DNA from 2 places in the Mycobacterium sp. E1715 genome. Region 1 is predicted to be linked to the other one. Evidence: riboswitches for the same ligand, from Rfam matches in the RefSeq annotation. Region 1 holds a riboswitch; the other holds the start of a gene.
The links. A riboswitch is a leader RNA that binds a small molecule or an ion and turns the genes downstream of it on or off. The one in region 1 is predicted to bind cobalamin.
Positions count from the first base shown of each region.

Region 2: another riboswitch for cobalamin. It lies ahead of metE (5-methyltetrahydropteroyltriglutamate--homocysteine S-methyltransferase); the one in region 1 lies ahead of A9X03_RS06605 ((2Fe-2S)-binding protein).

Region 1 is NZ_LZJJ01000123.1:7,390-10,814, forward strand. Features, by position in the region: gene A9X03_RS06590 (glycosyltransferase) at 1-180, shown strand, start outside; gene A9X03_RS06595 (hypothetical protein) at 213-476, shown strand; gene A9X03_RS06600 (DUF3046 domain-containing protein) at 520-714, shown strand; gene A9X03_RS06605 ((2Fe-2S)-binding protein) at 823-1,530, opposite strand; cobalamin riboswitch at 1,573-1,698, opposite strand; gene recA (recombinase RecA) at 1,866-2,918, shown strand; gene recX (recombination regulator RecX) at 2,884-3,405, shown strand.
Region 2 is NZ_LZJJ01000543.1:6,235-9,659, forward strand. Features, by position in the region: gene A9X03_RS26670 (SDR family oxidoreductase) at 1-157, shown strand, start outside; gene A9X03_RS26675 (SDR family oxidoreductase) at 196-837, shown strand; cobalamin riboswitch at 903-1,150, shown strand; gene metE (5-methyltetrahydropteroyltriglutamate--homocysteine S-methyltransferase) at 1,291-3,425, shown strand, end outside.

The DNA of each region.
Region 1 (3,425 bases):
GTCCGGCAGGGCAGCGGGCTGCTGGTGCGGCCGCTGACCGCCGGGGCGTTGGTGGCCGCGGTCAACGAGGTGCTGTCGTCGCCCCGATACCGCCAGGCGGCCCGGACCGCCGCCGCTAGCATCGCCGGCGTGGCCGATCCGGTGCGGGTGTGCCACGAGGCGCTCGCTCTGACGGGATGATGGCCAAGGTCGCGCAAAGGAGGGCAACGGCAATGAAATCGATCGCGGCCGGCGGCCTGCTTCTCGCCTTGATGTTCAGCTCGGGTGTCGCCCGCGCCGACAGCGGCGACGAGCAGCAGGCGTGCCAGTTGATGGACGATCCGGCGGCCGCCGAGCAGGGCTATGCGCCGGCCGAGTACGCCTTCATGCAGTTGCGCTCCCGGATGTCGGCGCAGCGCGCGCGGACCACCATGTCCGAGGCCGTTCAGGACTATTGCCCCAATCACCTCAACGACCTGCCGGCCAGCTGGCGCTGACGCGGCCGGTGTCCGATCCGCACCCGGTGGGTATCTTGCTGGCGTGCGGCTAACGGAATTCAACGAGCGGGTGGTCCTGCGATTCGGTGCGGCATACGGTTCTTCGGTCCTGGCCGACCACGTGCTGACCGGTTTCGGCGGCCGCACCGCCGCCCAGGCGATCGAGGACGGGGTCGAGCCCCGTGACGTGTGGCGGGCCCTGTGCGTGGACTTCGACGTGCCGCGCGACCAGTGGTGAGTGGGCAGCCCATTCGTAGGTCGGTTTTGGTGCTGCCGCAGTAGCCCCGCGAGGTGTACCGACAGGTCAACGCGAGGGCTCGCAGGGATGTCTCGGTGGGCGTGGTGCTCAGGTACCCCCGCGCGATGGGGGTAAACGACGCGGCGCCCGAGGCCGGTCCGGCGGCTGCGTCTCGAAGACGCAGTCGCCGCACACGGTTCCACCGGGCAGCCGATAGAAGAGGCAACAACTGCGGCGCCTGAAGGCCAGGCGCGGGCCGGTGACGACGCCCGATCCGGCCAGCACACCGGTGCTCAGCAGCGCACGGGTCGTTTCGGCGATCTGCAGGTCGAGGTCCGGTCGCGCCGCCAGGAGGGCCCGGGCGGCGCCGACCAGCGCCGACGCCAGGTTGCCCGCCAGCAGCGCGGGCGCCAGCTTGACCCGCAGGCCGGCGGCGAGCGGCTGCATGTGCTCGCGCACCACCGCCCGGTACAGGGTGTCCGGTGAGCGGGCGGGGAACCCGGCCGGCGCGGGCAGCCGCAATTGCGCCCCGTCGCCGGCGCGTTGCAGGTCGCCCAGGTCGGGGACGACGCCGTGGGCCAGCGCGCACGCGAGCACGGGCGACCACAGGCGGGTGGCGTGTCCGAGATGAACCAGCGAGGCGCCGATCCGCAGATCCGTCGTGCGATAGCGCCGGGCGGTGGCCTCGACCAAGTCGGCGAACCCGTCGGCGTAGGACCGCCGGACCGGGTGCCACCCGGCCGCGGTCCCGCCCACGGTCAACGCGAAAAACCCTTGATACGAGGCTATTTCGGCCAGCTCAGCGGAGATGTCCATCGATGCGCAACCAGACCCTTACGGGGAAATCCGCCCCAGTTGTCGTGAGGAAGCGCTGACGGCGAGTGTCTGGCTCTCGGGAGGGCATCCCGGTCACAGTGGCGGGACCGCACCGGATTCACACCGGTTTCCTCAGGCTCCATGGGCCCCGTCAGCGCGTTTCGGTAGCAAATGTTGCCACACGCGCGTGGCTTCGGCGTGTCCGCTTGAGTCGAACAGGTGTTCGGCTACTGTGGGGAACGTTCGGCGAGACAACTTGTCGGTGGCCTTCTCTAGTGTCACGGCCAACCGACCGATACCGGTCACCGAACACACCGAACCATAGGAGAGGCACCATGACGCAAGCCCCCGACCGCGAGAAGGCTCTCGAGCTGGCGATGGCCCAGATCGAAAAGAGCTACGGCAAAGGCTCGGTGATGCGTCTCGGCGACGAGATGCGTCAGCCGATCTCGGTCATCCCGACCGGATCCATCGCACTGGACGTGGCCCTGGGCATCGGCGGCCTGCCCCGCGGCCGGGTCGTGGAGATCTACGGCCCGGAATCCTCGGGTAAGACCACCGTCGCCCTGCACGCGGTGGCCAACGCCCAGGCCGCCGGTGGCGTCGCGGCGTTCATCGACGCCGAGCACGCCCTGGATCCGGACTACGCCAAGAAGCTCGGCGTCGACACCGATTCCCTGTTGGTCAGCCAGCCCGACACGGGGGAGCAGGCCCTCGAGATCGCCGACATGCTGATCCGCTCCGGCGCGCTGGACATCCTGGTCATCGACTCGGTGGCGGCCCTGGTGCCGCGCGCCGAACTCGAGGGCGAGATGGGTGACAGCCACGTCGGGCTGCAGGCCCGGCTGATGAGCCAGGCGCTGCGGAAAATGACTGGCGCGCTGAACAATTCGGGCACCACCGCCATCTTCATCAACCAGTTGCGCGAGAAGATCGGGGTGATGTTCGGCAGCCCCGAAACCACCACGGGTGGAAAGGCTTTGAAGTTCTACGCCTCGGTGCGCATGGACGTGCGCCGGATCGAGACCCTCAAGGACGGTACCAACGCGGTGGGCAACCGCACCCGGGTCAAGGTCGTCAAGAACAAGGTGTCACCGCCGTTCAAGCAGGCCGAGTTCGACATCCTCTACGGCAGGGGGATCAGCCGGGAGGGCTCGCTGATCGACATGGGGGTGGAGCAGGGCTTCATCCGCAAGTCGGGTTCCTGGTTCACCTACGAGGGTGAGCAGCTCGGCCAGGGCAAGGAGAATGCCCGCACCTTCTTGATGGAGAACGCCGACGTGGCCAACGAGATCGAGAAGAAGATCAAGGAAAAGCTTGGCATTGGTGCGGTTGTGACCGATGGCTTGTCCGATGACAGCGTCCTGCCCGCCCCCGTCGATTTCTGAGCCCTCTCGCGAGGAGCAGGCGCGGACCCTGTGCCTGCGCCTGCTCACCGTGAGGGCGCGCACCCGCGCCGAGCTGCACGGCCAACTCGCGAAGCGCGGCTATCCCGAGGACATCAGCGCCGCCGTGCTCGACCGACTCGCAACCGTCGGCTTGGTCGATGACGCCGGCTTCGCCGAACAGTGGGTGCGCTCGCGCCGGGCGAAGGCCGGCAAGAGCAAGCGCGCCCTGGCCGCCGAATTGCACACCAAGGGTGTCGACAAGGACGTGATCGCCTCGGCGCTGTCCGGAATCGACGCCGGCGCCGAACGGGACCGGGCCGAGGAGTTGGTGCGGGCCAAGTTGCGTCGCGAGACGCTGGACGGCGACGACGCGCGGGTGACCCGCCGGCTGGTCGGAATGCTGGCGCGCCGGGGCTACAGCCAGAACCTGGCGTGCGAGGTCGTCCTCGCCGAGCTGGCCGCCGAACGGGACCGCCGCCGGGTCTAGCTGCGGTTTCTCGGGTACCG
Region 2 (3,425 bases), on a different contig from region 1:
GGGCGACGTGATGGCGTTTCTCAACAGCGCCGCCGCCTTCGGCATCAGCGGCATCACGTTGCTGGTGGACTACGGCCACACGATGGCCTCGCTCACCAACGCTTACCCGCCGGGCAAGCCGATCATCGACATCATCATGGGGCGCGTGAAGCTCTAGAAGAGAGCGCCCGTTTCGGCGCCGGTACCGTCGGGGGCATGGCACGAGTCATCGTCATCGGCGGGCACGGCAAGGTCGCATTGCAGCTGGCCCGCATCCTGACCGAACGCGGTGACGAGGTCAGCTCCGTCTTCCGCAACCCCGAACATTCGGGCGACGTCGCGGCCACCGGCGCAAAGCCGGTGGTCGCCGACATCGAGCGCCTCGACACCGGCGCCCTGGCCGGCCTGCTCAAAGGGCACGACGCGGTCGTCTTCTCGGCCGGCGCCGGTGGGGGCGACCCGGCACGCACGTACGCCGTCGACCGCGACGCCGCCATCCGGGTGATCGACGCCGCGGCCCAGGCGCGGGTCAAGCGATTCGTCATGGTCTCCTATTTCGGCGCGGGGCCGGATCACGGTGTACCGCAGGACAACTCGTTCTTCGCCTACGCGGAAGCCAAAGCGGCCGCCGACGCCCACCTACGCGCGAGCGGCCTGGACTGGACGGTGCTTGGACCGGGGCGACTCACCCTGGATCCGCCCACCGGCCGCATCACGCTGGGGCAGGGCACGGGGGAAGTGTCGCGGGCCGACGTCGCGCTCGTGGCAGCCGCCGCGCTGGCGGACGACGAGACCGTCGGCCGAACGATCGACTTCAACAACGGCGACACCCCCATCGCCGAGGCGCTGGCGAGCTGAACCGCAAGGCGGGCGTAAACTCCGCTACGCAGCTGGTCTGCCGTCGCCGCACACCGCGACTTCGGCATCGAGCGAGGCGGGTTGGTGACGCTTCGCGAGAGGGAACCCGGTGAGAACCCGGGACTGTCCCGCAGCGGTATGCAGGAACGACCGCCGTCACCCAAGCACTGGTCGCAAGACTGGGAAGCGACGGCCAGTAGGAACTGCCCGTCTCCTCGGCGCCCCTTCCGGGCCGCATCGTCGAGCGGGCGTGGGAGCACCAGCCGGTGCGCGCCTGCGAGTCCGAAGACCTGCCAGCTGTGCCGGGCGCGCCGCGCCCGGCGGTTCATCGCCTCGTGGAATGGGCGTTTGGCTGAGCCGGTTGCGGTTTATGTACCACAGGTGCCACCGCAACCGAATTGGCTTACGTCCGTTGGCGGTGACCACCCCGTCGATTGAAGGACGAAAGATATCGTGACCGCTCAACCATTTACCGCGACTGTCGTCGGCTCCCCGCGCATCGGCCCGAAGCGCGAACTCAAACGCGCCAGCGAGGGCTACTGGGCCGGCCGCACCAGCCGAGCCGAACTCGAAGACGTCGCCGCCACATTGCGCCGCGGCATGTGGGCCGGCCTCGCCGCCGCCGGGCTGGATTCCGTCCCGGTGAACACCTTCTCCTATTACGACCAGATGCTGGACACGGCGGTGATGCTCGGCGCCCTGCCCGCGCGGGCCGCGCAAGTGTCCGACGACCTGGATCGCTACTTCGCCGCCGCCCGTGGCAACGCCGAGCTGGCGCCCCTGGAGATGACCAAGTGGTTTGACACCAACTACCACTACCTGGTCCCCGAGATCGAGCCCTCGACCACATTCTCGCTCAACCCGGACAAGGTGCTCGCCGAACTGAAAGAGGCTCTCGCGCAGGGGATTCCCGCACGGCCCGTCGTCATCGGGCCGATCACCTTCCTGCTGTTGAGCAAGGCGGTCAACGGCGGTGGCGCGCCGATCGAGCGGCTCGAGGAGCTGGTGGGCATCTACGCGGAGCTGTTGGGCTTGCTCTCCGCCAACGGCGCGCAGTGGGTGCAGTTCGACGAGCCGGCGCTGGTGACCGACATCTCCCCCGATGCTCCGGCGCTGGCCGAGGCTGCGTACAACGCGCTGGGCAAGGTGGGTAACCGCCCCGCAATCTACGTCGCCACCTACTTCGGCGATCCCGGCGCCTCCCTGGCCGGTCTGGCCCGCACCCCGGTCGAGGCGATCGGCGTCGACCTGGTCTACGGAGCCGACGCGGCGGTGGCCGGTGTGCCGGAGTTGTCGGGCAAGACCTTGGTGGCCGGCGTCGTCGACGGGCGCAACATCTGGCGCACCGACCTGGAGGCGGCGCTCGGCAAACTGGCCGCGTTGGCGGGTTCAGCTGGCGCCCTTGCCGTTTCGACCTCATGCTCCACGATGCACGTGCCCTACTCGCTGGAGCCCGAAACCGATCTGGACGACGCGCTGCGCAGCTGGCTGGCGTTCGGGCAGGAGAAGGTGGCCGAGGTGGTGACGCTCGCGCGCGCATTGCGCGACGGGCGCGAGGCCGTCGCCGGCGAGATCGCGGCGTCCAATGCCGCGGTGTCGTCCCGCACGAGCGATCCCCGGCTGCACAACGACGAGTTGCGGGCCCGCATCGACTCGATCGTCGCCACCGGCACCCACCGCGGCGACGCGGCGCAGCGCCGCGCCAGCCAGGAAGCGCGGCTGCACCTGCCGCCCCTGCCGACGACGACCATCGGCTCCTACCCGCAGACCTCCGCGATCCGCAAGGCGCGCGCCGCGCTGCGGGCCGGCGAGATCGATCAGGCGGAGTACGAGAAGCGGATGCGCAAGGAGATCGCCGACGTCATCAAGCTGCAGGAGGAGCTGGGTCTCGACGTGCTGGTGCATGGCGAGCCGGAGCGCAACGACATGGTGCAGTACTTCGCCGAGCAGCTCGAGGGCTTCTTCGCGACGTCCAACGGATGGGTCCAGTCGTACGGCAGCCGCTGCGTGCGTCCGCCGATCCTCTACGGCGACGTCATCCGTACGCACCCGATGACCGTCGAGTGGATCTCCTACGCGCAATCGCTGACCGACAAGCCGGTGAAGGGCATGCTGACCGGCCCGGTCACGATCCTCGCCTGGTCGTTCGTCCGTGACGATCAGCCGCTGGCCGACACCGCCAATCAGGTGGCGCTGGCCATCCGCGACGAGACCGTGGACCTGCAATCCGCGGGCATCGCCGTCATCCAGGTCGACGAACCCGCGCTGCGGGAGCTGCTGCCGCTGCGCCGCGCCGATCAGGAGGACTACTTGCGTTGGGCCGTAGGGTCTTTCCGCTTGGCCACCTCCGGCGTCGCCGACACCACGCAGATCCACACCCACCTGTGCTATTCGGAGTTCGGCGAGGTGATCGGGGCCATCGCCGACCTGGACGCCGACGTGACGTCCATCGAGGCGGCGCGATCACACATGGAGGTGCTCGACGACCTCAACGCGGTCGGCTTCTCCAACAGCGTCGGACCGGGCGTCTACGACATCCACTCGCCGAGGGTGCCGAGCACCGCCGAGATGGCGGAGTCGTTGCGCGC